Regions from separate parts of the Mesorhizobium sp. BR1-1-4 genome, predicted to be linked through region 3. Evidence: riboswitches for the same ligand, from Rfam matches in the RefSeq annotation. Region 3 holds a riboswitch; each other region holds the start of a gene.
The links. A riboswitch is a leader RNA that binds a small molecule or an ion and turns the genes downstream of it on or off. The one in region 3 is predicted to bind cobalamin.
Positions count from the first base shown of each region.

Region 1: linked by a shared signal. The riboswitch ahead of bluB (5,6-dimethylbenzimidazole synthase) and the one ahead of LB571_RS13290 (CbtB domain-containing protein) in region 3 are both predicted to bind cobalamin.
Region 2: linked by a shared signal. The riboswitch ahead of LB571_RS22650 (aromatic ring-hydroxylating oxygenase subunit alpha) and the one ahead of LB571_RS13290 (CbtB domain-containing protein) in region 3 are both predicted to bind cobalamin.

Region 1 is NZ_JAIUIB010000006.1:402,432-409,674, reverse strand. It holds gene LB571_RS16075 (histone deacetylase family protein) at 1-875, opposite strand, end outside; cobalamin riboswitch at 1,054-1,236, shown strand; partial or broken gene bluB (5,6-dimethylbenzimidazole synthase) at 1,239-1,913, shown strand; gene LB571_RS16065 (hypothetical protein) at 2,030-3,013, opposite strand; gene LB571_RS16060 (TetR/AcrR family transcriptional regulator) at 3,104-3,712, opposite strand; gene LB571_RS16055 (MFS transporter) at 3,833-5,053, shown strand; gene ribB (3,4-dihydroxy-2-butanone-4-phosphate synthase) at 5,073-6,173, opposite strand; gene aroC (chorismate synthase) at 6,267-7,243, opposite strand, start outside.
Region 2 is NZ_JAIUIB010000010.1:258,762-266,004, forward strand. It holds gene LB571_RS22620 (nucleotidyltransferase family protein) at 1-488, opposite strand, end outside; gene LB571_RS22625 (glycosyltransferase family 2 protein) at 488-1,165, opposite strand; gene LB571_RS22630 (glycosyltransferase family 2 protein) at 1,167-1,919, opposite strand; gene LB571_RS22635 (serine kinase) at 1,916-2,965, opposite strand; gene LB571_RS22640 (PqqD family protein) at 2,998-3,627, opposite strand; gene LB571_RS22645 (hybrid-cluster NAD(P)-dependent oxidoreductase) at 3,569-4,669, opposite strand; gene LB571_RS22650 (aromatic ring-hydroxylating oxygenase subunit alpha) at 4,747-5,994, opposite strand; cobalamin riboswitch at 6,107-6,309, opposite strand; gene LB571_RS22655 (DUF680 domain-containing protein) at 6,801-7,001, shown strand; partial or broken gene LB571_RS22660 (DUF680 domain-containing protein) at 7,070-7,243, shown strand, end outside.
Region 3 is NZ_JAIUIB010000005.1:312,918-320,160, forward strand. It holds gene LB571_RS13270 (methyltransferase family protein) at 1-131, opposite strand, end outside; gene LB571_RS13275 (heparan-alpha-glucosaminide N-acetyltransferase) at 128-1,126, opposite strand; gene LB571_RS13280 (MFS transporter) at 1,363-2,562, shown strand; gene LB571_RS13285 (aromatic ring-hydroxylating oxygenase subunit alpha) at 2,566-3,741, opposite strand; cobalamin riboswitch at 3,885-4,084, shown strand; gene LB571_RS13290 (CbtB domain-containing protein) at 4,120-4,299, shown strand; gene LB571_RS13295 (CbtA family protein) at 4,315-5,118, shown strand; gene cobU (bifunctional adenosylcobinamide kinase/adenosylcobinamide-phosphate guanylyltransferase) at 5,111-5,626, shown strand; gene cobO (cob(I)yrinic acid a,c-diamide adenosyltransferase) at 5,628-6,242, shown strand; gene cbiB (adenosylcobinamide-phosphate synthase CbiB) at 6,239-7,213, opposite strand; gene cobD (threonine-phosphate decarboxylase CobD) at 7,212-7,243, shown strand, end outside.

The sequences.
Region 1 (7,243 bases), on a different contig from region 3:
TGCAGATCGTAGCCGCCCTCGAGCAGGCTGACGAGCCGGTTGCCGCCGTGGATTGCGGCGCGCTGCATCAGCTGGCCGGTCGCCCAGTCGAAATCGTCCTCGGTCAGATTGATTTCCGCCAGCGGGTCGCGATGGTGCGCGTCGAAGCCGGCCGAAACGATAATCAGATCCGGCGCGAAATTGTCGAGTGCCGGCAGCACGCGCGACAGGAACGCATCGCGAAACACCTCGCTGCCCGTCCGAGGCGCCAGCGGCGCATTGATGATGTTGCCGGCGCCGGTCTCACTCTTCGCGCCCGTGCCGGGATAAAGCGGCATCTGGTGCGTCGAGCAATAGAGCACCGAGGGATCGTCCCAGAAAATATCCTGCGTGCCGTTGCCGTGATGCACGTCCCAGTCGACGACCGCGACACGCTCGGCGCCATGCTTCCTCTGCGCATGGCGCGCTGCGATTGCCGCCGTGTTGAAGAAGCAGAAGCCCATGGCCGTGGTCTTTTCGGCATGGTGGCCGGGCGGGCGGGCGGCGACGAAGACGTTGTCGGCGCGGCCCGCAAAGACGTCGTCGACGGCGGCATTGGCGGCACCGATCGCCGTAATCACCGCCTGCCAGCTTTTCGGGCTGGCAGTGGTGTCTGCGTCGATGCGGGCAATGCCTTCGTCGGGGACGGCGGCGCGGACACGCGCGACGAAATCGGCGGGATGCGCGTAGAGGATGGTCGCCTCGTCGCCTTGCGGTGCCTCGACGCGGTCAAGCGTGGCAAAAGCTTCGTCGTCGAGCACGCGCTCGATGGCGCGCAGGCGGTCGGGCCGCTCGGGGTGACCGGGCGGCGTGATGTGTTCGAGAAAGATCGGGTGCGTGTAGAGACGGGTGGCCATGCCCCCTATCTAGTGCCCCTGCGCCGTGATGGCCATGCGTCGCGGCTTGATCGCTGGGGAAAATCGAACCTGCGTCCATTGATGTCGCTGCGGGCATTGGCGGCGCCGGCCCTTCGGCGTAAGGTCGCAACCACTGCCTGGTGCCCGCCGGGCTGTTTGTTTTAGCCGCATTTTGCGACGCCAAGTGATTCCACTTGGCTGCAAATGCTCTGGCGGGAGAATCGGGAACACGGTTGAACTCCGTGGCGTGCCCAACGCTGTGAGGGGGACCGCGCCGGTAAATGCCACTGTCGATGACGGGAAGGCACCGGACGCGGGTTGATCCCGAGCCAGAAGACCGGCCTGGCAGGCATCGTCATCCGCATGGTCAGGCGGATGACATCGATTGCAATCGCAAGGGGACAAGCGATGCCGGAAGCTATGACCGCTCCAATGGGCGATGGATTTGACCAGATTGCGCGCGACGCTGTTTACCGCGCCATCTTCACGCGGCGCGACGTCCGCAGCCATTTTACATCGGAGGCGATCGACGACGAGGTGCTGGCGCGGCTGCTGCTTGCCGCCCATCACGCGCCGTCGGTCGGCTTCATGCAACCCTGGAATTTCATTATCATTCGCGATGCCGCGCGGCGGGCGGAAGTGCGCGACCTGTTCCTGGCCGCGCGAGAAGGGGAACTGCCTGAAATCGAGGCAGAACGGCAGGCGCTCTACCGCAAGCTCAAGCTCGAAGGCATTTGCGAAAGCGCTCTCAACATCTGCATCACCTGCGACCGCGAACGCTCGAAAGGCTCGCCGCTGGGGCGCTGGCACAATCCGGAGATGGATCTCTACAGCACGGTCTGCGCGGTGCAGAATTTCTGGCTGGCGGCACGCGCCGAAGGCGTTGGCGTCGGCTGGGTCAGCATCATCGAGGCGCAAGCGCTGAAAAGCTTGCTGGCCATTCCCGACCAGGTGACACCGATCGCCTATCTCTGCGTCGGCCGTGTTTCCGAGTTCGCACCGAAGCCGGATCTCGAAACACACGGCTGGGGCCGGCGGCTGCCGTTGCCCGAGCTTATCATGAGCGAGACTTTTCGCGCGCAAGGCGAAGCGCCGCTCAAATCAGCAGTGGCGCGCCTCGGCACCGTCGCCGGTGCGCCGGCGAGGCCGGTTGATCAGCTCGTCGCGCCGGCAGTGCCCCACCGTGAGCCACCGAAAGAAGCCAGTGCCTTGTCCTTGAGTTCCCTGAACTTCGACGAGGCTTCGGCCAGCCTGGCGTCCCAGGCGGCATCGGGCACCTGACCTTCGATGGTCTTGAAATAGACCTGCATCAGGCAGGCAATGGCGAACGGCTCAATGAAGGCCGCCTTGAAAGCCCAGGCAAAGACGATTGCCAGCACGAAAGCCCAGCCGGCGAGCTGCCCGGGCATGACGTAAAGAATAGCGGCTGCCGGAGCCAGCATCAGCAGGAAAATCACGAACGACACGCCCCACATGATGACCCCTAGCCAGACGGCATTCTTGACCATGGTCTTGCCGTTCTGGGCGTAGAGCACAACGCCTTGGCGCGCGGTTTCGAACGGCGAGGACGAACTGATGCGGATGTTGTAGCCGAGAATGATCTCGTCGACATAGGTCAGCGACAGGCGAATCACCGTGTTGAGGAACGAAACCAGGCCGCTCAGGCCAGGAATGGGCAGGAAGGCCGCGATGCCGCCGAGCAGGCCGGTGATGGCGCGTATGGCGCCCTTGACCAATTGGTCGACGACGAAAAGGATGTTGGCCTCGGCAAAACGCTCGGTCACGACTTCTTTCGCGTAGGCGATCTGGTTCTGGCCGTCGGGAATATCATTGCCGTCGATCAGATGCACCATGACGGCGATATGGCCCGCCTTGACGACGTAGAGAATGTATTCGCGGATCCAGTAGACGGCGATCGAGACGATGCCGAAACCGACCACGCCGCCCCACATCGCAAAAGACAATGGTCCGTCGGGATCGGTAGAAATATGGCCGACGCCATAGCCGACGGAGGCGCCGGTGCCGGTGGCCACGATGTAGGCCAGCGTGATGCCGAAATAGACGATCATGCGAAAGACAATGAAAGGCCAGGTCCGCATCATGATGGACACCGACCTGCCGATATCGAAATCCCACATGCCCCGAATCTCCCCTCAGAGATGGCTGCGGAGGATGCGCTCAAACCGGCTATTGTCAATTGCAGGCAGTGGCGGGACTGCCATGGTGGTTCATCTTGAAAGCGCTTCCGGCTTTTTCAGCAGGCCTTCGAGCAATTGCTTGAACGCGGCCACCACCATCTTCGATGTCGCTTCGGGATCTTGCGAATTGGCGATGCGCTGCGCGGCCTGGCTGCTCGCCCCATTGATCAGCCGCGCTGCCGACTCCGGGTCGACGTCGGGGACGACCACCCCTTCCCGCTGCAGCGCTGTCAGATGATCGGTCATTGAACCGACGCAGGCATTGGCATTCGACCACAGTGCCGGATCGCCCAGCACAGCCGGACCATCCCGGAACATGATGCGCTGGATTTCCGGCTCCAGCGCCATTTCGATATAGGTGGTGCATTCGTCGACGAAATGCTGCCAGCGGGTCGGCGCCCGCGACGCGACCTCATTCACCCGGGCCGCCATTTCCGCGTCGATTTCGGCGATAACCGCCTCAAGCAGTCCCTTCTTGTCGCCGAAGTGATGATAAAGGGCGCCGCGCGTCAGCCCGGCCGACGCGGTGAAATCATCCATCGACGCTTCGGCATAGCCGATGGTGCCGAAAGCCTGGCGCGCCGCGGCGATCAGCTTGGCGCGTGTCTCGGCGATCATCTCCTTACGCGGTCGATGCATGCTTCTGGCCTTACTTACATACGCTCCGTATGCCAATTGACATACGCGACGTATGCTCTATTTAACACTTATACGTCTCGTATGTAATTGTTGAATCGCCCCTTGTCGAGGAACAGGATCATGCAAAACCCCTATTCGGAAATCTTTCGCGCTCCCGGAGCCAGGGGCTTTGCCGCCGCCGGCTTCATGGCGCGCCTGCCGATCGCCATGGCCCCGATCGGCATCGTGGCGATGCTGTCGCAGACGCGTGGCGAATACTGGGTGGCGGGTGCGGTTTCGGCGACATTCGCCTTGGCCAATGCCTTCCTGGCGCCGCAGATATCGAGGTTGGTCGACCGCCTCGGCCAGACGCGGGTTGTCGTACCCACCACCATCATCTCCGTGCTCGCATTCGCGGCCCTGATCGCATCTGCCAATCAAGACTGGCCGGTATGGACGCTGTTCGCGTCGGCGCTGCTGGCCGCGGCGATGCCAAGCATGCCGGCCATGGTGCGGGCGCGCTGGACCGAGATTTTCCGGGGCCGGTCCGAGATGAACACCGCCTTCGCCTTCGAGTCGGCGGCGGACGAACTGGTCTATATCGCCGGCGCATCGCTATCTGTGGGCCTCAGCGCCGCGCTGTTCCCGGAAGCGGGCGTTGCCGTCAGCACGCTGTTCCTCGCCTTGGGCTCGACAGCCTTCATTCTGCAGCGTTCGACCGAGCCGCAAGTGCGGCCGGTGGACCATGGCTCCAGCGGCTCGGCAATCCGCCTGGGGCCGGTTCAGATCATCACCTTCGCCATGATCTTCATCGGCGCGACCTTCGCGACGACGGAGGTGAGCACGGTGGCGATCACCAAGGAACTCGGCCAGCCGGGCACTGCCAGTCTCGTCATCGGCGTCTATGCGCTGGGCTCCTTCGTGCTCGGCATCATCATCGGCGCGCTCAACCTGAAAGCACCGCTGCAGCGCCAGCTCGCCATCGCGGTTGCCTTGGTCGCGCTCGGCACACTGCTGCCGCTTACCGCCAGCACCGTGCCAGCGCTCGCGCTGACTGTCTTCATCAGTGGCGTGGCGATCTCGCCGACCTTCATCACCGCCTTCGGCCTGATCGAGCGGCATGTCCCGGAAGCGATGCTGACCGAAGGCATCACCTGGGTAACCACCGGGATCGGCATCGGCATGGCGCTGGGCTCCTTCGCCGCTGGCGCCGTGGTGGATGCATTCGGCGCCCAGAACGGATTCTGGGTCTCGGTGACGTCAGGCGCTATCGCGCTGATCACGGTGCTGCTCGGCCAGCGCAGCCTCGCCACCCACGAATGCGAGTTGGAAGGATGCGAGGCGGCAATCCCGGCCGAGTGACAGGCAGGGTTTGTCGAGATCAGAGGATCTCTGTCTTGGCGATGTGAATGCCAAAACCCTCGAGGCCGACATAGTGGCGTTCGCGTGAGGCAATCAGGTTGATGGATGAAATGCCGAGGTCCTTCAGGATCTGGGCGCCAAGGCCGATCTCGCGCCATTCGCTCTCGCGCCGGCGCGCCTCTTCATGGTCCTCGCGGTCGCCTGGCGCCGGCCGGTTGCGCTCCTGGTGGGCAACGCCGACCGAGCCTTCCCTGAGATAGACGATGACGCCGCGCTTGCGCTCACCCATCGCCTTCATGATGCCGTCGAGCCGGTGGCTGGTGCCGAACACGTCGGTCACCACATCCTCCGAATGCAGCCGCACCGGCACCTCCTCGCCGTCGCGGATGTCGCCGAAGACGATGGCGACGTGATGCATCGTGTCCCAGGGCAGCGTGTAGGTGAAGACCTGGGCCTTGCCACCCAGCGTCTCGATGTCGGAGCAGGCGACGCGCTCGACCAGGGTCTCCTTGCGCTGCCGGTAAGCGATGAGGTCGGCAACCGATACCTGCTTGAGGCCATGCTCCTCCGCGAATGCCGCGACCTGCGGGCCGCGCTTGACGGTGCCGTCGTCGTTGACCAGTTCCGAGATCACGCCGATCGGCGGCAGGCCGGCGAGCTTGCACAAATCGACCGCCGCCTCGGTATGACCCGAGCGCATCAAGACACCGCCCTCGCGCGCGATGAGCGGGAAGATGTGGCCAGGGCGGACGAAATCGGAGGCGCCGACATTGCCGTTGGCGAGGTTACGCACGGTCAGCGTGCGGTCGTCGGCCGAAATGCCTGTCGTCGTGCCATGCTTGAAGTCGACGCTGACGGTGAAGGCGGTGGTGTGGGCCGAATCATTGTCGGCCACCATCGGCGCGAGGTTCAGCCGCTTAGCCTCCTCGCGCGGCATCGGCGTGCAGACGATGCCCGACGTGTTGCGAACGATGAAGGCCATCTTCTCCGGCGTGCAATGGACGGCCGCGACGATCAGGTCGCCCTCGTTCTCGCGCCCGTCATCGTCCATGACGACGACGATCTCGCCGCGTTCGAAGGCGCGGATGGCTTCGACGATCTTCTTCTGGTCATAAGACATGGAATGCTCGCTTCGCTCGCAGGGAATAGGGACTGGGCAGTAGGGGTTAGGGGAATAAAAGGGTCGGGCTGGCAGCTGACCACTGACTACTGCCTATTCCCTACCGCCTATTCCCTTCCCCGTCTGTCCTCTGTGCCGCAGATAATGGTCGGCAATGGCGCAGGCAACCATGGCCTCGCCGATCGGCACGGCTCGGATGCCGACGCAGGGATCGTGGCGACCCTTGGTCATCACTTCGACATCCCTGCCGTCCTTGTCGATCGATTTGCGCGGCGTCAGGATCGACGAAGTCGGCTTCACCGCAAAACGGGCGACGATCGCCTGGCCCGTCGAGATGCCGCCGAGGATGCCGCCGGCATTGTTGGACAGGAACACCGGCTTGCCGTCATTGCCCATGCGCATCTCGTCGGCATTCTGTTCGCCGGTGATGCGGGCGGCCTCGAAACCATTGCCGATCTCGACGCCCTTGACGGCGTTGATCGACATCAGGCCGGATGCGATGTCCTGGTCGAGCTTGGCGTAGATCGGCGCGCCGAGGCCGGCAGGCACACCGTCGGCGACGATCTCGATCACCGCGCCGACCGAGGAACCGGCCTTGCGGATGCCGTCGAGGTACCGCGTGAAAACAGGAATCGAAGCCGGATCCGGCGTGAAGAACGGGTTCTCGGCATCGCCGATGAAATTCCAGTTCCAGTTGGCGCGGTCGATGGACTTTTCGCCCATCGACACGAGCGCGCCGCGCACCACCATGCCCGGCACCACCTTGCGGGCGAGCGCGCCGGCAGCGACCCTGGCAGCGGTCTCGCGCGCCGAGGAGCGGCCGCCACCGCGATAGTCGCGTATGCCGTATTTGACGTCGTAGGTGTAGTCGGCATGCCCGGGCCGGTACTGGCGGGCGATCTCGCCATAGTCCTTCGAGCGTTGATCGACATTCTCGATCAACATCGACACCGGCGTGCCGGTGGTGATCATCGTCGCGCCGTCCTCGTCGAGGACGAAGCCTGAGAGGATCTTCACTTCGTCCGGCTCGCGGCGCTGCGTGACGAAGCGCGACTGACCCGGGCGGCGCT
Region 2 (7,243 bases), on a different contig from region 3:
GTGGCGATCTGCCAGTCGCCGTCGCGCAGCACGCCGAATGCCGCCGGCATGTCCTGCGGCCGCACCAATATGTCGATGTCGTGCGCCACCCGGCCACGCTGCGCCGAGGCGTTCAAGGCAATGCGGCTGGCACCCTTGATCAGCATCACCAGGCAGCCGGAATCCGTCATCGCCTGCAGCGCCGGTTCGGCCTCGCGCATCGCCATGCGCGACTTGGTCCACAGCATCTTTTGCAGGCCGACAAGGCGCGGATAGGCGGATTGGCCGGCCAATTTCCGGCCGAACCGATCGCAGATCGCGGCCAGCAGCCGGTGTTCCCTGAAGGAGACAAGGTCGATGTCGTTCGCGCTTAGCCACTGCATGGCGCAACCGGCGGCCGCGTCCTCATCGGCAAGAAGGGCAGCCTTGAGCAGTTGGTCGAGCCCGCCCGTCGGCCAGGACCAGCCATAGTCCGGGAAACGTCGGCTGATGCGGCGAATGCCCGCCATCAGCCCGCGCCGGCCTTGTTCCGGGCCCGTCGCAGCATGGCGAGCCGCGCCACTTCGAGATAGCCGCGGTCGCGCGCCGCATCCCGGCCGTAGGACAGGCTGCCGGGCCTGATGCGGCGCAGCGCCAGCACCTCTTCCACCATGTCGAGGGCAAGGCCCGCCTCGCGTACCCGCGCGATCCAGTCGATCATTTCGCCGCGGCCGCCCGGCGGATCGACGATTGGTCCGACGGTCTCGGCGACCTCGCGCCGGATCAGCATCGTGGTCCGCGACCAACCGGGTACGATCGCGTCCTCGGGTGCATCGGGCCGGTCATTGCGGAAGTTTCGCAAATGGCAAAAAACGCCCGACGTTGCGGGATGCCTTTCGAGATGTGCGAGCTGTGTTTCGACCTTGCTCGGCAGCCACAGATCGTCGGCATCGAGTGTTGCAATGAGCGGCGTCGACAAGGCGGCGATGCCCCTTGTCGTGGCGCTTCCAGGTCCGGCATTTGCCTGGCGCAGCAATTGCAGCGGCAGGTCCGTTCCGCCGATCGCCGCCGCGAGATCGTCGCTGGATCCATCGTCGACGATCGCCACCAGCTCAGGCCGCACTGTCTGCGCCGCGACCGATCGCAGCGTCTCGGCGATGGTGCCGCTGGCGTTGAAGGCAGGTATAACGACGCCATAGCTCCGCATGCTACATAAAGCGCCAGTTGGCGAGTTCTTTGACATCGAAGATGCCTTCGATCCCGCGCAGTGAAGGGTCGGCCTTGCGCCGTTTCATCGATTTGTGGATGGCCCGCAAGAATTCCCGAAGGGACGTGTCGACCTGCTTCGTCATGTTGCCGGGATGACGTCGGTAGTAAAGCGACACGGTATCCGGCAGGACGAATCTGGGGCCGCTTTCAAAGGTGCGCAGCAGGTAGTCGGTGTCTTCGGCCTGGCCGAAGGCCTCGTCGAAGCCGCCGATCCGTTCGATGAGCTTACGCGAGAAAATGCCCGACGACAGATGAATTCCCCGCACGGTCATGAAATGGCTGCCGGGGCAGGGTTCCAGCAGATCGTCGTCGATGTGTTCGACCATCATCATCAGGGAATAGGTAAGCTCCAGAGCGGGGTCGGCGTCAAAGCATGCGATATCGGCCTTGAATCGTCCCGCAGGCGAGACATCGTCCGAATCGAGGAACGACACGAGCTCCGTTTCCGGCGTGAGCAGTCTGAGACCAGCGTTGCGAGCCCGGGTCACGCCCATGTTCTCTTGCCGGAAAAGACGAATGCAGGGGTTCTCGGCCATCATCGAACGCACGGCCTCCGGCGACCCGTCGGTCGAGCCGTCGTCGATCACGATGATGTCGAGATCGGCGGCATCTTGCTGCCGCACGAGCGAGCGCAGCGCCGAGACGACATAGCGCTCGCGATTGTACACAGGCATGATCACGCTGAGCTTCACCGGGCGTCTCGTGTCAGGAAATCCTCGATCGTGCGGGCGATCTCTGCCGGGTCGATGCCGAGGGACAAACGGAAGCACGGCAGGTGGCGCGTCAATTCGCTGAAGAAGCGAAAGCCGCTTTCGCGCTCGCCCGGCATCTGGGCGATGCCGGACGGCGCCAAGGCAATCATGGCATCCCTGCGCGACACCGGCATAATCGAACTTGCTCCGCCTCCGCTGATATGTGGCACCACCAGCGCGACGATGTCCAGCATGGCGGGCACCGGCCGAGGCGCGATGTCGTGAATATGGAACGTGCGCTTGCCTTGCCAGTTCAGCGGGCCTTGCATGGTTAGCCGCTGCCGCAGGCCCAGCCGGGCGAAACCTTTCGTGTCCTGCTTCAACGTCGAAAAAAGCGGGCGCGCGGTCACGCCGTCGGTGAGATCGATCAGCACATAGTCGTCGCCGACACTGTCGAGCCCGTTAAGCAGGCCGGCGGCGACGGTCCCCGATTTCCCGGCCCCGCCCGAGCCGGCAAGCAGAATACCGTTGCCGTCGATGCCAAGCGTGCCGGCATGCGTCAGCCGCATGCCGCGCGCGGCATATTCCCAGTGCAGGAAGCCACGCAGCGGTGCTCCCGGCTCCCAGGGCGGAAAGGCATCGGCCGAGGCCATCAGCTGCACGCCGACGCGGCGGTGCGGATCGTAGACCTGCCAGAAATCCAGGTCGTGGAAATGGTGCCCGCGCAAACCGGCTTCGGCGAGCTGTTTGGCAAAACCGTGCTCGGTGAAATGGGCATCGCCCCAGTGCGCCGGCTCCGGGATGCCGTCAATGCCGGGATGCGCGATGAAGATGCGACCCGTGGACGGTGCCGGCTGGTCATGCCCGGGCTCGACAAAAGCATGGCCCAATGCATCGGCAAGCACGCCGTGACCGAGATGCACGGTCAGTTCAAGCCAGGGCAGGCGAACCTTTCGCATGGTCGGATAGCACGCGGCCGCGCCTTCAGCGGCGGCGATGAGATACCTGGCGTAATCCGGCAAGGTTTCGAGCGTGACGCGCGGCATCAATCGCCTTCCATCACGCTGCGGCCGCCCCCTCAGGAAGCCTGCTTGACCGCCGGCCAGCCGAGAGGTTCCTCGACCTCGTGGATGGGATCAACGACGATCAGGTCGGCGAGGTCGTCGTGAATGCTCACATTGAGCGGCTCGTTCGTGGCGGCAAGCTCGGCAGGCAAATCGCCCGGCAAAGGCTGCGCCGCCGCGTCCAAGCGCACCAGCAAACCCAATTCGAGTAATTGCGATATGAAGCGTTCGAGTTCGGCCTGGCCTATTGTCGAGCCGCCGGCGCTCAGCCCGACCAGAGCCTGGGCGTCCGCGCCGGATGAAAGCGCCTGCCATACCTTGCTGCCGGAATCGGAAAAGCCGAAATATTTGCCATTGGCAAGATTGAGCACCACGGCCTCGCCATCGAAAGATTCGAAAACGATATCCCGGCTCGCTACCGCATAGGCGTGGGAGTCATGCGTCATTGTTGCCCCGTCCTGCATTTCCTGCCCGCCAGCAGGACCGCTTCCACCAACAACGCCTAAACTTTCAGGTCTTCCTTGGCAAGGTAACCTTTGCCAGCAACGGGGGACCATTTCCGGGTTCAGTCGAAAGCCGGGCGGATCAAGCCTCGATTTCAAGCGGCGACAATGGCTTGGAACAACAGGCCAGGATGAAGCCATCATCGATCTCATGATCGAGGATGCCGCCATTGTGGCTCATCTCGACGCTGCCGGAGACTTTCTTCACTTTGCAAGTTCCGCAAAGGCCGAATTCGCAGGCGGCCGGTATTCGCACGCCCGAGGCGCGCGCCGTCTGCAGCACGGTCTGGCCGCCGACACAGTCGGCGTCGACATCCGAAAGCGCGAAGCGGATCGGCGTCGCGGCTTCGACGCAAATCGCCGCGCCGTCTTCAGCCGGCGAGGCAAACGGCGCCGGGATTTCCTCCGCCGCCGGCGCGGCAAAGCTCTCCTGATGGTATTTTGCCATGTCGAACCCGGCGGCCTCCAGCATGCCGCGCACGGCGCGCATGAAAGGGTCGGGGCCGCAGCAGAAGATTTCGCGTTCGCGGAAATCGGGCGCCAGGAGCGGCAGCCGGATGGCGTCGATGCGGCCCATATGGCCGTACCAGCCCTCGCGGCTCGACCGCTCCTCGATCATGAAGCCGAGCGACAGCCCCGGCATATGGCCGCCGAGCAGTTCGAGTTCCTTGCGAAAGATGATCTCTTCCGGGCGCCGCGCGCAATTGACGAAGCCGACATCGGTCCATGGCGCGCAGTCGTTCAGCCAGCGCAGCATCGACATCATCGGCGTCACGCCCGACCCGGCCGAGATGAACAGGTATTTCGCCGCCGGGTGGCTGTGCAGCGAAAAGTCGCCGCCCGGTCCATAGGCCTTGACGTGCGAGCCGGGCGTCAGGTGATCGAACATCCAGCGTGTGCCGACGCTGCCCGCCTGCGCCTTCACTGTCACCGCGATCGAGAATGGCCGTGACGGCGATGATGACAGCGTGTAGGTGCGCATCAGCGGGCCGTCCGGTGTCGGCAATTCCAGCGTCACGAACTGGCCCGGCTTGTAGCGGAACCAGGTCTGGTTGTCGGAGCGGAAGGTGAAGGTCTTGACGTCGGGCGCCTCGTCGCTGACGCCGGTTACTTCCAGCACCTGCAGCCTGTCGTTCCACGGCGCCATCTGGTCGAGGTGGCGATAGAGGCCAAGATCAGTCATGGCGTTCATCCCTGCATACTTTTCATTTTGGGCATGTCGTGATCCCAAAGCCGCTGCACAGTTTTGGCCGACATGCGCTAGGCGACACTGCGCAGAGCAGGCCGGCCGTCTTCGGAAAGCCGTGGGCCCATAAAGCGCGCGTACCAGTCGACGAACTGGATGACGCCGCCCTCGTGCAGCTCCGAATAGGGACCGGGCTCGTAGGCCGGCGACAGGATGCCGAAGGCGTTTTCCTCGACGATGCGGCGGTCCTGGTCGTTGGTCTCGGTCCAGACATGGGTGAGTTCGGCGAGATCGTAGTCGACGCCTTCCACGGCATCCTTGTGGACCAGCCATTTGGTCGTAACCGCTGTTTCCGTGGCGCTGACCGGCAGCACGCGGAACGTCACCGCATGATCCACGAGGATATGGTTCCAGGTTGTCGGGTAGTGATAGTGCATCAGCGTGCCGATCCGGTCGGCCGAGACGCTGTCGGACAGGTTCTTCTTCACCGCCCGCTTGCCGGTCATCGTGTAGCTCTGGGCATCGCGCAGCAGCGGCGCGCGGGTGGCGCGGTATTGTCCGGCCGGGTCGATGCGAAACTTGCTGGGCAGGCCAACAGCTTCGCACTTCGCCCAGTGGGCCAGCATCTCCGGATCGCTGTCGGCGCCTTGCACGCCGGTCACGGTCGGCGCTTCCGGGAAGGTCTTGCACAGCTCAGGATGGTTGCCCGCGCAATGGTAGCATTCGCGGTTGTTTTCCCAGACCAGCTTCCAGTTGCCCTTCTCGATGATCGTGCTCTCGAAGGCGATCTTGGCCTCGCTCAGCCGGTGCGGCTGGAGATAGGGCTCGATCATCGCCCGCATCGGCGCGAAGTCGGCGGGCTCCTTGGCCAGGCAGATGAAGACATAGCCGGCGACGCTTTCGCAGGCGACCGGCTTGAGCCCGAACTGGCTCTTGTCGAACCCATCGGCCATCTGGCGGGCGAACAGCAGCCGGCCGTCGAGTTCGTAGGTCCACTGGTGATAGGGACACACCAGTTTGGCGGCCATGCCCTTGTCGGTGTTGCAGACGCGGCTGCCGCGATGGCGGCAGGAATTGTGGAAAGCGTTGATCTTGCCCTGCTGATCGCGCACCAGCACGACCGGATAGTCGCCGATCTGCACGGTGATGAAGCTGCCCGGCTTGGGCAACTCGCAATCATGGCCGATGAACAGCCAGTCGCGATACCAGATCAGTTCCATGTCAAGCTTGAAGTAGTCCGGGTCGGTATAGAAGGGCTGTTCCAGCGAAAGGCCCTGTCTGCGGCCGTTCAAAAGCCTCAGCATGTCGTTGCGCGCGTCCATGTCCTGTCCTCATTTTCAAGGACTGAACTGGTGGTGATGGAGGAAGGACTGGGCGCAAGCCGGCGAAAGCCGGACAACACCATCCGCCCCTTGACCGCCCACCGCGATCAGTCGAGTTCTAGCGATCTCGGGCTGGTTTCCGGGCTCTGGAGTTGTCCTGGCGGACCATCGCGACACCTTCCCAAGCTTTCGCCCAGTGGTCTCCCGTTGCGACTTGAACTCCACCACCGTTGCGGGGGCAGCGCCGGAATCTGACCGGCTTCCCAATTCTCCGCTCCGTCGTCACGCAGCGGCACCTGAGATCGCTCGATCTAATCACGACAGGGTTTGCGACATCGGCACGAAAGCGACATCGCATCCATGCGGCGCGACACGTACGCGGGATCGTCCCGGCGCGGTTGCAGCGGGGGAATCGCCTCTTCTCGCCAGGTGCGCGGGCACCGTTTTCGACCCTCAGCGGGCCGGAAAAGGGTTAATGGTTTCGAAAAGTGACTATTAGCAGAGTCTAAAATCGAACCGAACGGTTCGTTTCTGTTGACGGTGCGTGCAGGACGGTGTGAACGCCCAGCCTTCCGACACAGTTGGTGATCGGGGCGTGATCTTATGCAACTATTTGATATCAAACGGAAAAATAAGACATGTAGAAGGCGTTGGTACAATTTCAAGTGGTGGAGTCATGGTCCACGCTGAACAACTTCGTGATTGGAAACGGCAAGGGGGCTCTCCCACATCGGGGCTGTCCGAACGACGCGATTTAATCCCAAGACACGCCGCTAGACGGACGGGAAAAATACTGGAGTACAAAAATGAAAAAGATCATTCTCACTGCCGCCGCCCTTCTGGCTATTTCCGGCAGCGCCTTCGCTAGCAGCGACCATTATGGTTCGAACGCCGCGACCCCCACGGCCACTGTCGACAGCTCCTACACCGCTTCGACCAAGAAGTCGGAGCCGGCTGCCCAGACGCCTGTGACGGGCGCCGACCACAACCTCTTCGGCAACAATTAATAGCCATCCCCGGCACGCGGCGGGTGACCCTGCCGCGCTGGTGGACCTACAAATTCAGGAGTATTAAAATGAACAAGATCCTCATTGCTGCCGCCGCCGTTCTGGCCCTCTCCGGCAGCGCTTTCGCGGGCAGCGACAACTATGGCTCCAACGGCGCCAACCAGGCTGCTGCCGCTTCGACCGACAATTCGAACACCGCGTCGATCGGCAAGTCGGCTCCGGCCACCTCGGCGCCTGTCCAG
Region 3 (7,243 bases):
AGCGGGATGTAGAGGCCGAGCACGACACTGATGAGGATGGCGGCGGCGTAGATCACCGGCGGCCACGGTACCAGCCCAGGCTTCGGCCCGGTCCCAGGCTTCGGTTCGATCCCAGGTTTTGGCCCGATCATTGTGTCCCTCCCTCCGTCATCTTGTCGTCGGTCTTGGCGGTGCACGTTGCGGCAAGATCGGACAGATGCGCCCTGAAGTCCGCAGTCTGGTCGTTGTTGAAGAGCCGATCAAGAGAGGCTTCACCTTCGAGCGTTTCGAGCATGCAGCCGCAATAGCTCGAACAGAAGGTTGCGTTGCGCATCTGCTCGCACGATCGCTGGCAGGTTTTCAGGAAATTGACCTGCGGGGTTTCGACCTGCGCCGGCATCACTTGCGAGAACAGCCAGACGCAGCCGATCAGCAGCGGCTGGTGGATCAGGTAGAAAGCCAGGCTGTGGCGGCCGATGAAGACCAGCGGGTTGGACCAGCGTCCGGGCGCCAGGTTCGCCAGGCGTGCCCTTATGCCGGAGGTGGAGGCGAATTTCGCCACCGCAATGCCCGTAAGCACGGCGCCGAACCAGGGGAACAGCGGAACGTAGTCGTTGGAGCGCGGATTGATCGCCGACAGGCCGATCCACCAGAGCCAGGGATGATCGAGAGCCTCGAAGCGCAGGTAGACTGGTGCCGCGATGACGAGCGCGGCGACGGCAAGCGTCAGCAATGCCGGCAAGCGCAGGAAGGCGAGGCCGAGCAGGCTGGCGAGCGCGATCTCGTGCAGGATGCCGAAGAAGATGAACCCGTCGGGCGTGGCGACGCGGGTGACGACCGAAATGGCGACCGCCGAGCCGGCGACCATGGCGAACCGCCTCCAGAAGCCGTTCCAGCGGATCTGCCGGCCATGGGCGAGATAGAGGCTGACGCCAACCAGGAACAGGAAGGTCGATGCAATGCAGCGGGCGTAGAACTTCCACCAGCCGAAGGCGGTGAGGCCGGGATCGGTGTAACCGAAGAATTCCAGGTCCCAGGTGAAGTGGTAGCTCGCCATCGCGATCAGCGCGATGCCACGCAAAATATCGATGGCGACGATGCGCTTCGATGGCTGCGGGACGGGTACGGTCGGCGTGTGGATGCTCATGGTCTCGCGATCTGATTCAGCCCCTCCACGACGACTATCACGGTTGCACCGGATAGAAGAAGACCGGGCGCCTTGGCCTGCACCGCGCGGCGGGGTCCGCGCCAGCCGCCGGGTTGGGCCAGCGCGGAAAAGCCTTTGACCGGCTTCGCTTTTTGCCGGATGTGCGTCGGTTTCCTCTTAATGGGCCTGAAATGTCCACGGCAGATTTGACGCCGCGATTCTGCTTTGGGGAAGCAATGTCCACCCATGTTCGTCATCCGATCTGGCTTCCGGCCCTCAAGGCCGCGGATGCGCGCACCTTCGCCTCGCTTTACGCGGTCGAATCCTTCGCCCGCGCCATGGTGTCGAGCGTCATACCGATCCAGGCCTACGAGATTCTCCACAACGAGCAGATCGTCTCCATCCTTTACACCGCCGTGTCCCTGCTCGGCCTGTCGGTGACCTTATTCATGCCGATGCTGATCCGCCGCTTCGCGCGGCGCTGGGTCTACACGGCGGGCGCCTGCCTGCTCGCTATCGGCTCGCTGTTCTTCGTCACCCATACGCTCGCCGGGCAACTGGCCGGGATGCTGTGCCGGGTGATGGGTGCCAGCGCGCTGTCGATCACGCTCAACCTCTACATCATGGATCACATCCGCAAGACCGATTTCATGCAGGCCGAATCGCTGCGCATGGCGTGGTCGATGGTTGCCTGGACCTGCGGGCCGACGCTCGGCATTTTTCTCTATACGCGCTTCGGCATTTGTGCCGCGCATGGCGCGGTGGCGGTGTTCGCCATGGCCTTGCTGGCGCTGTTCTGGACCTATCGGCTGAGCGACAACCAGTCGATCCGCCCGGGCAAGACACGACCGGCCAATCCGCTCGCCAATATCGGCCGCTTCGTCGCCCAGCCGAGGCTGAGATTGGCCTGGCTGATAGCCTTCGGCCGTTCCTGCTTCTGGACGACCTTCTTCGTCTATGGACCGCTGTTCATGGTCATCACCGGCGAGGGTGAATTGGCCGGCGGCCTGCTGGTCTCGGCCGGCAACGCGCTGCTGTTCATGGCGATCTTCTGGGGCAAGGCGGGGAAACGCTTCGGCGGCCGCAGGACCATGACTTTTGCCTATTTCGCCATGTCGGCGACGCTGCTGGCGGCCGGTGCCGTGGGCGAAACCGTGCCGTTGCTCACCGGTGCCTTCCTGCTGTGCGGCGCCTTCTTCACCATCGCGCTCGACGCGCTGGGTTCGACCGCCTTCATGCGCTCGGTGCGCTCTTATGAGCGCGCGCAGATGGCGGCGGTCTACCGCACCTATCTCGATTTTTCCGAACTGACGCCGCCGCTGGTCTATTCGGTGGTGCTGGCCTTCTTCGGCCTGGGCTCGGTGTTCGTCACGCTTGGGCTACTGGCAGCCTTTTGCGGCTTCATGACCTGGCGATATCTGCCGAAGTCGCTGTAATCTTCAGGCCTCGGGTGAGCGCGCAGCGTGCCGTTCGCGCACCCAGTTGTGAAAACGGTGCAGGTCGTACTCCTCGGGCATCAGCACGCCAGCTGTATGACGCATCGAGCGGAGGCCCTTCTGGTTGACCTCGCAGATTGCCGCGTCCTCCTCCAGCACCTGTGTGCCGAAGGCAACGATGTTGTCGATGTCGGTCTCGGCGAGCGCCTCGGGCGCGAACAGCCATTCCGCGGTCAATTCGGTCTGTTCGGGACCGAGCGGCGTAAGCCGCACGGTCCTGACATAGTCGACATGGCCGACAATGAACATCGACGGCAGGTTGGTGGCGTAAGTCTGACCGGCGGTTCGTTCCGCCGGCGTCAAGCCCGGGAAGACCGGCCCGTGCGCCTGCCCATCACGCGACCATGTCTCAGCCCCGGTGCGCAGGCCGCCGGAAAATTCCGGCGCGTCATTGTCGGCGTGACGGAGCCATTCGGGATCGTCATGCCGGCTCATCAGGCCGCGGCCATAGATCGGCACCAGCCGCGACAGGTCCTTGTGGACGCCCGGGCAGTGCAGGCACTCGTTGAAATTTTCCCAAAAAATCTTCCAGTTGCAGTTCATCACCTTGCGCAGCACGTGCCCTGATACCAGCGTTTCCAGCGGCCAGTTGTCGAAGTCGCCGGAGGCCGGGTCGAAGGAGGATTGCGCCGAGCTGGCGGCATCTTCCGCAAGATTGACGAAGACGAAGCCCCGCCACACCGAGAGCGCGACGCGATAAAGCGGGTGATCGGCCTTGTCGAAGCCGTCAGGCAGCGATTTCGACGGCACGCGCACCAGATCGCCACGCAGCGAATAGGACCAGGCGTGATACGGGCAGGTGATCAGCCGCGCCTTCAGCCGGCCCTGGCTTTCCTGGCAAAGCTGCGAGCCGCGATGCCGGCAGGTGTTGTGGAAGGCATGCAACTCGCCGGTGTCGTCGCGCAGCAGGAGGATTTCCTGCGTACCGACGCGGAAGGTGCGGAACGCCAAAGGCTGGGCAAGGTCGGCCTCGCGGCAGACGAGCAGCCAGTTCCTGTACCAGATGGCGTCGAGATCGCGCTGATAGTTGTCCTGGTCCCAATAGGCCGACGAGGGCAGCGTCGGCTCCGTTCGAGTCAGGCCGTTGTAGGGCTCGCGCTCGCTGGCATTGGGCTGCATGGCTGGCTTCCCGTGAGGGGTGCCAGCCGACACCCGGCCATGAAGTTTGTCAATCGGGACGGGATGAGGGCAGCTTCGCCGATACGGCGCTCCTGCGCTGGCGGCTGTCGGAATTTGGTTTGCCGGGCGCGGCGAATTTCCCTATAGTCCCCGATGTCGTCGGTTCCTTTTTGGAGCCAAGAGGGAATGCGGTGCGGGCAGGAATTCCTGCCCAATGCCGTGGCTGCCCCCGCAACTGTGTGCGGTAGTCCTCTCCATATGCCACTGAAGATTTTTCTTCGGGAAGGTGGGGAAGGGCGCTTATCCGCGAGCCAGGAGACCTGCCGGCGACAGGAAACTGACTTCGATGCCCTCGGGTGGAGGGCGAAAGGACAAGACATGACTACCGCTTCCGTCTCCCTCGGCGCCTCCGTCTCCTCGCAGTCGCGCTTCATGCAGCTCGCGCTCGCGGCGCTGCTCGGCATCTTCGTCGTCGGCTTTGTCGGCTTCTCGCATATCGATGCGGTCCACAATGCTGCCCACGACTATCGCCACTCGATGGCGTTTCCCTGCCACTAACGAGGATCCGACATCATGAATCTGTTTCGCAACGTCGTGTTCGTCGCGGCGATCGCGGGGCTCGTGGCCGGTGTCGTTCTCGCCTGCATGCAGGCCTATGCCACCGTGCCGCTGATCCTCAAGGCGGAAGTCTACGAAAAGGCCGGCGGCGGCCACCACCATGATCACGCGGCCGCACCAGCGGCGACCAATGATGCCATGAGCACGGTGGCGCCCGCTGGGAATGCCATGAGCTCTGCCGCGCCCGCGGGCACCGATGCCGTGACACCGGCGGAGGAAGACGAAGGCTGGGCGCCGGCCGACGGTTTCGAGCGTTTCGCCTTTAGCGTGGTTGCCAATATCGTCACCGGCATCGGCTTCGCACTGGTCCTGGTCGCGGTTTCCGAGTTCTTCGGCGGCGTCGGCAACTGGCGCCAGGGTGTGTTCTGGGGCCTGGCCGGCTTTGCCGTGTTCACACTGGCACCGGGTCTCGGACTGCAGCCGGAACTACCGGCAATGCCGGCGGCCGATCTTCTGCCGCGCCAGATCTGGTGGACGGCGACGGCGGCCGCGACCGCGATCGGCCTAGGCCTGATCGTGTTTCGCAGATCGCTGCCATTGACCATCCTCGCCGTCTTGCTGATCGTCGCGCCGCATGTCGTCGGCGCGCCGCAGCCCGACAGTTTCGAAACACCGATCCCGGAAGGCCTGCACCATCAGTTCGTGGTGGCGGTGACGGTGACCAATCTGGTGTTCTGGCTGGTGCTCGGCGCGATCGTGGGCGTGGTGCGCAGGCGCTTCACCGGCATGGCGACCAGCCTGCGCGACAGCTTTGCCTGATCGCGGCAGGCTGACCTTCATCATCGGTGGTGCGCGCGCCCCCCCCCCCCCCCACGCCGAAACCCTGATGACGGCATTGCCCTCGCCATGGGCCTATATCGCCACGGCGCAAGCCTATGACGACGAGATGCGCGAGCGCATCGCGCTGCACCGCTCGCGGCGCGGTGAGGGCTGGTCGACCATCGATGCGCCACTCGACCTCGCCGAAGCGCTGGAGGCGTTGCCAGACGGGCAGCCGGTGCTTGCCGACTGCCTGACGCTGTGGCTGACCAATCACATGCTGGCCGATCACGACGTCGAGGCCGCGTGCCGGCGGCTGGCGGACGTGCTGTCTCGGCCGCGCGGACCGTGGTTCGTGGTGACGAACGAGGTCGGGCAAGGCATCGTGCCCGACAACGCGCTGGCGCGTCGGTTTCGTGACGATGCCGGCCGGCTCAACCAGCGGGTCGCCGCGATTGCCGACACGGTGCTGCTCATGGTGGCGGGGCTACCGCTCAAGGTGAAGTGAAATGACCGATATCGACGACAAGGATGAAGAACGCCATCGCGCCAAGATGGCCAAGCGCAAGGCGGTGCAGGACGCCGAGGTTGCGGGCAAGACGATCGAGAAAGGGTTGCTGATCGTCAACACCGGTCCCGGCAAGGGCAAGACCACGGCCGCCTTCGGTCTCGCGCTGCGCGTGCTCGGCTACGGCAAGCGCGTCGGCGTCGTCCAGTTCATCAAGGGCAAGTGGCACACCGGCGAGAAGGACGCCTTTGCCGTCTTTGGCGACCGTGTCGTCTGGCACGCAATGGGCGAGGGTTTCACCTGGGAGACGCAGGACCTGAAGCGCGACATCGCGGCCGCCGAGGCCGCCTGGGCCAAGGCGCTGGAATTGATCGCCGACCCCTCGATCAGCCTTGTCGTGCTCGACGAGCTCAACATTGCCTTGCGCTACGACTATCTCGCTCTCGACAAGGTGGTTGCGGCGCTCAAGGCTCGCCGCGAAGGCCTGCATGTCGTCGTCACCGGCCGCAACGCCAAGCCGGCACTGATCGAGGCGGCGGACCTGGTCACCGAGATGGGGGTGACAAAGCACCATTTCTCGGCGGGCGTGAAAGCGCAGCAAGGCATCGAGTTCTAGAAAACCAGAACGGCGATCAGCGCGACCAGGCCGAACAAGCCGATCAGCAGGTAGTCCGCGACCCGGTAAAGCTTGAGCGCCCGCCTGATATCGCCGCTGTCGACATCGCGGCGGCCGCCTTCGCCCATGAAGATGTCGTCGACCATGACACCGCCATAGCTGCGTGGTCCGGCGAGCGCCAGCCCGAGCGCGCCGGCCATGGCCGCTTCCGGCCAGCCGGCATTGGGCGAGCGGTGTTTTTTCGCGTCGCGCCGTACCGCCTTCCAGGCGCCGCGGGGGTCGGCGCCCTCGACCAGGAGGGAAGCGAGCACGATCAGCAGCGCCGTCAGCCGCGATGCAGGCAGGTTGATCCAGTCGTCGAAGCGCGCCGCCGCCCAGCCGAAGGCCTCATGGCGCGGAGTCCGGTGGCCGACCATCGAATCGGCGGTGTTGGCCGCCTTGTAGGCCGCGCCGCCGGCGAGCCCTCCGACCCCGGTCCAGAAGGCGGGGGCGACGATGCCGTCGGAAAAATTTTCCGCCAGGCTCTCGATCGCCGCGCGGCAGACGCCGGCACGGTCGAGCGTCTCGGGATCACGGCCGACGATCCGCGAAACGGCGGCTCGGCCCATGTCGAGGCCTCCGCTGTCGAGCGCGTCGGCGACGGCTTCGACATGTTCGTAAAGGCTTTTCTGCGACAGAAGCGATGTCGCCAGAAAGACGGCAATGATCCACCCCAGGGGGACAAACCAGAGCAGAACAAGCTGCACGCAAAGGCCTGCTATCGCCGGCACCAGCACGATGAACAGAAGCGCCTGGACACCACGTTGACGACGCAGCGCGTCGGGATCAGTGGCGCGGTTGAGCCGCAAGTCGAGAAAGGATATCAGCCTGCCGAACCATGTCACCGGATGGCCGATGGCGCGAAACAGCCAGTCGGGATAACCAAGGGCGAATTCGACAATTAATGACAGGAAAGCGATCAGGACTGACATGAAGCTTCTTGAAGGAGCGGTGGACCATGG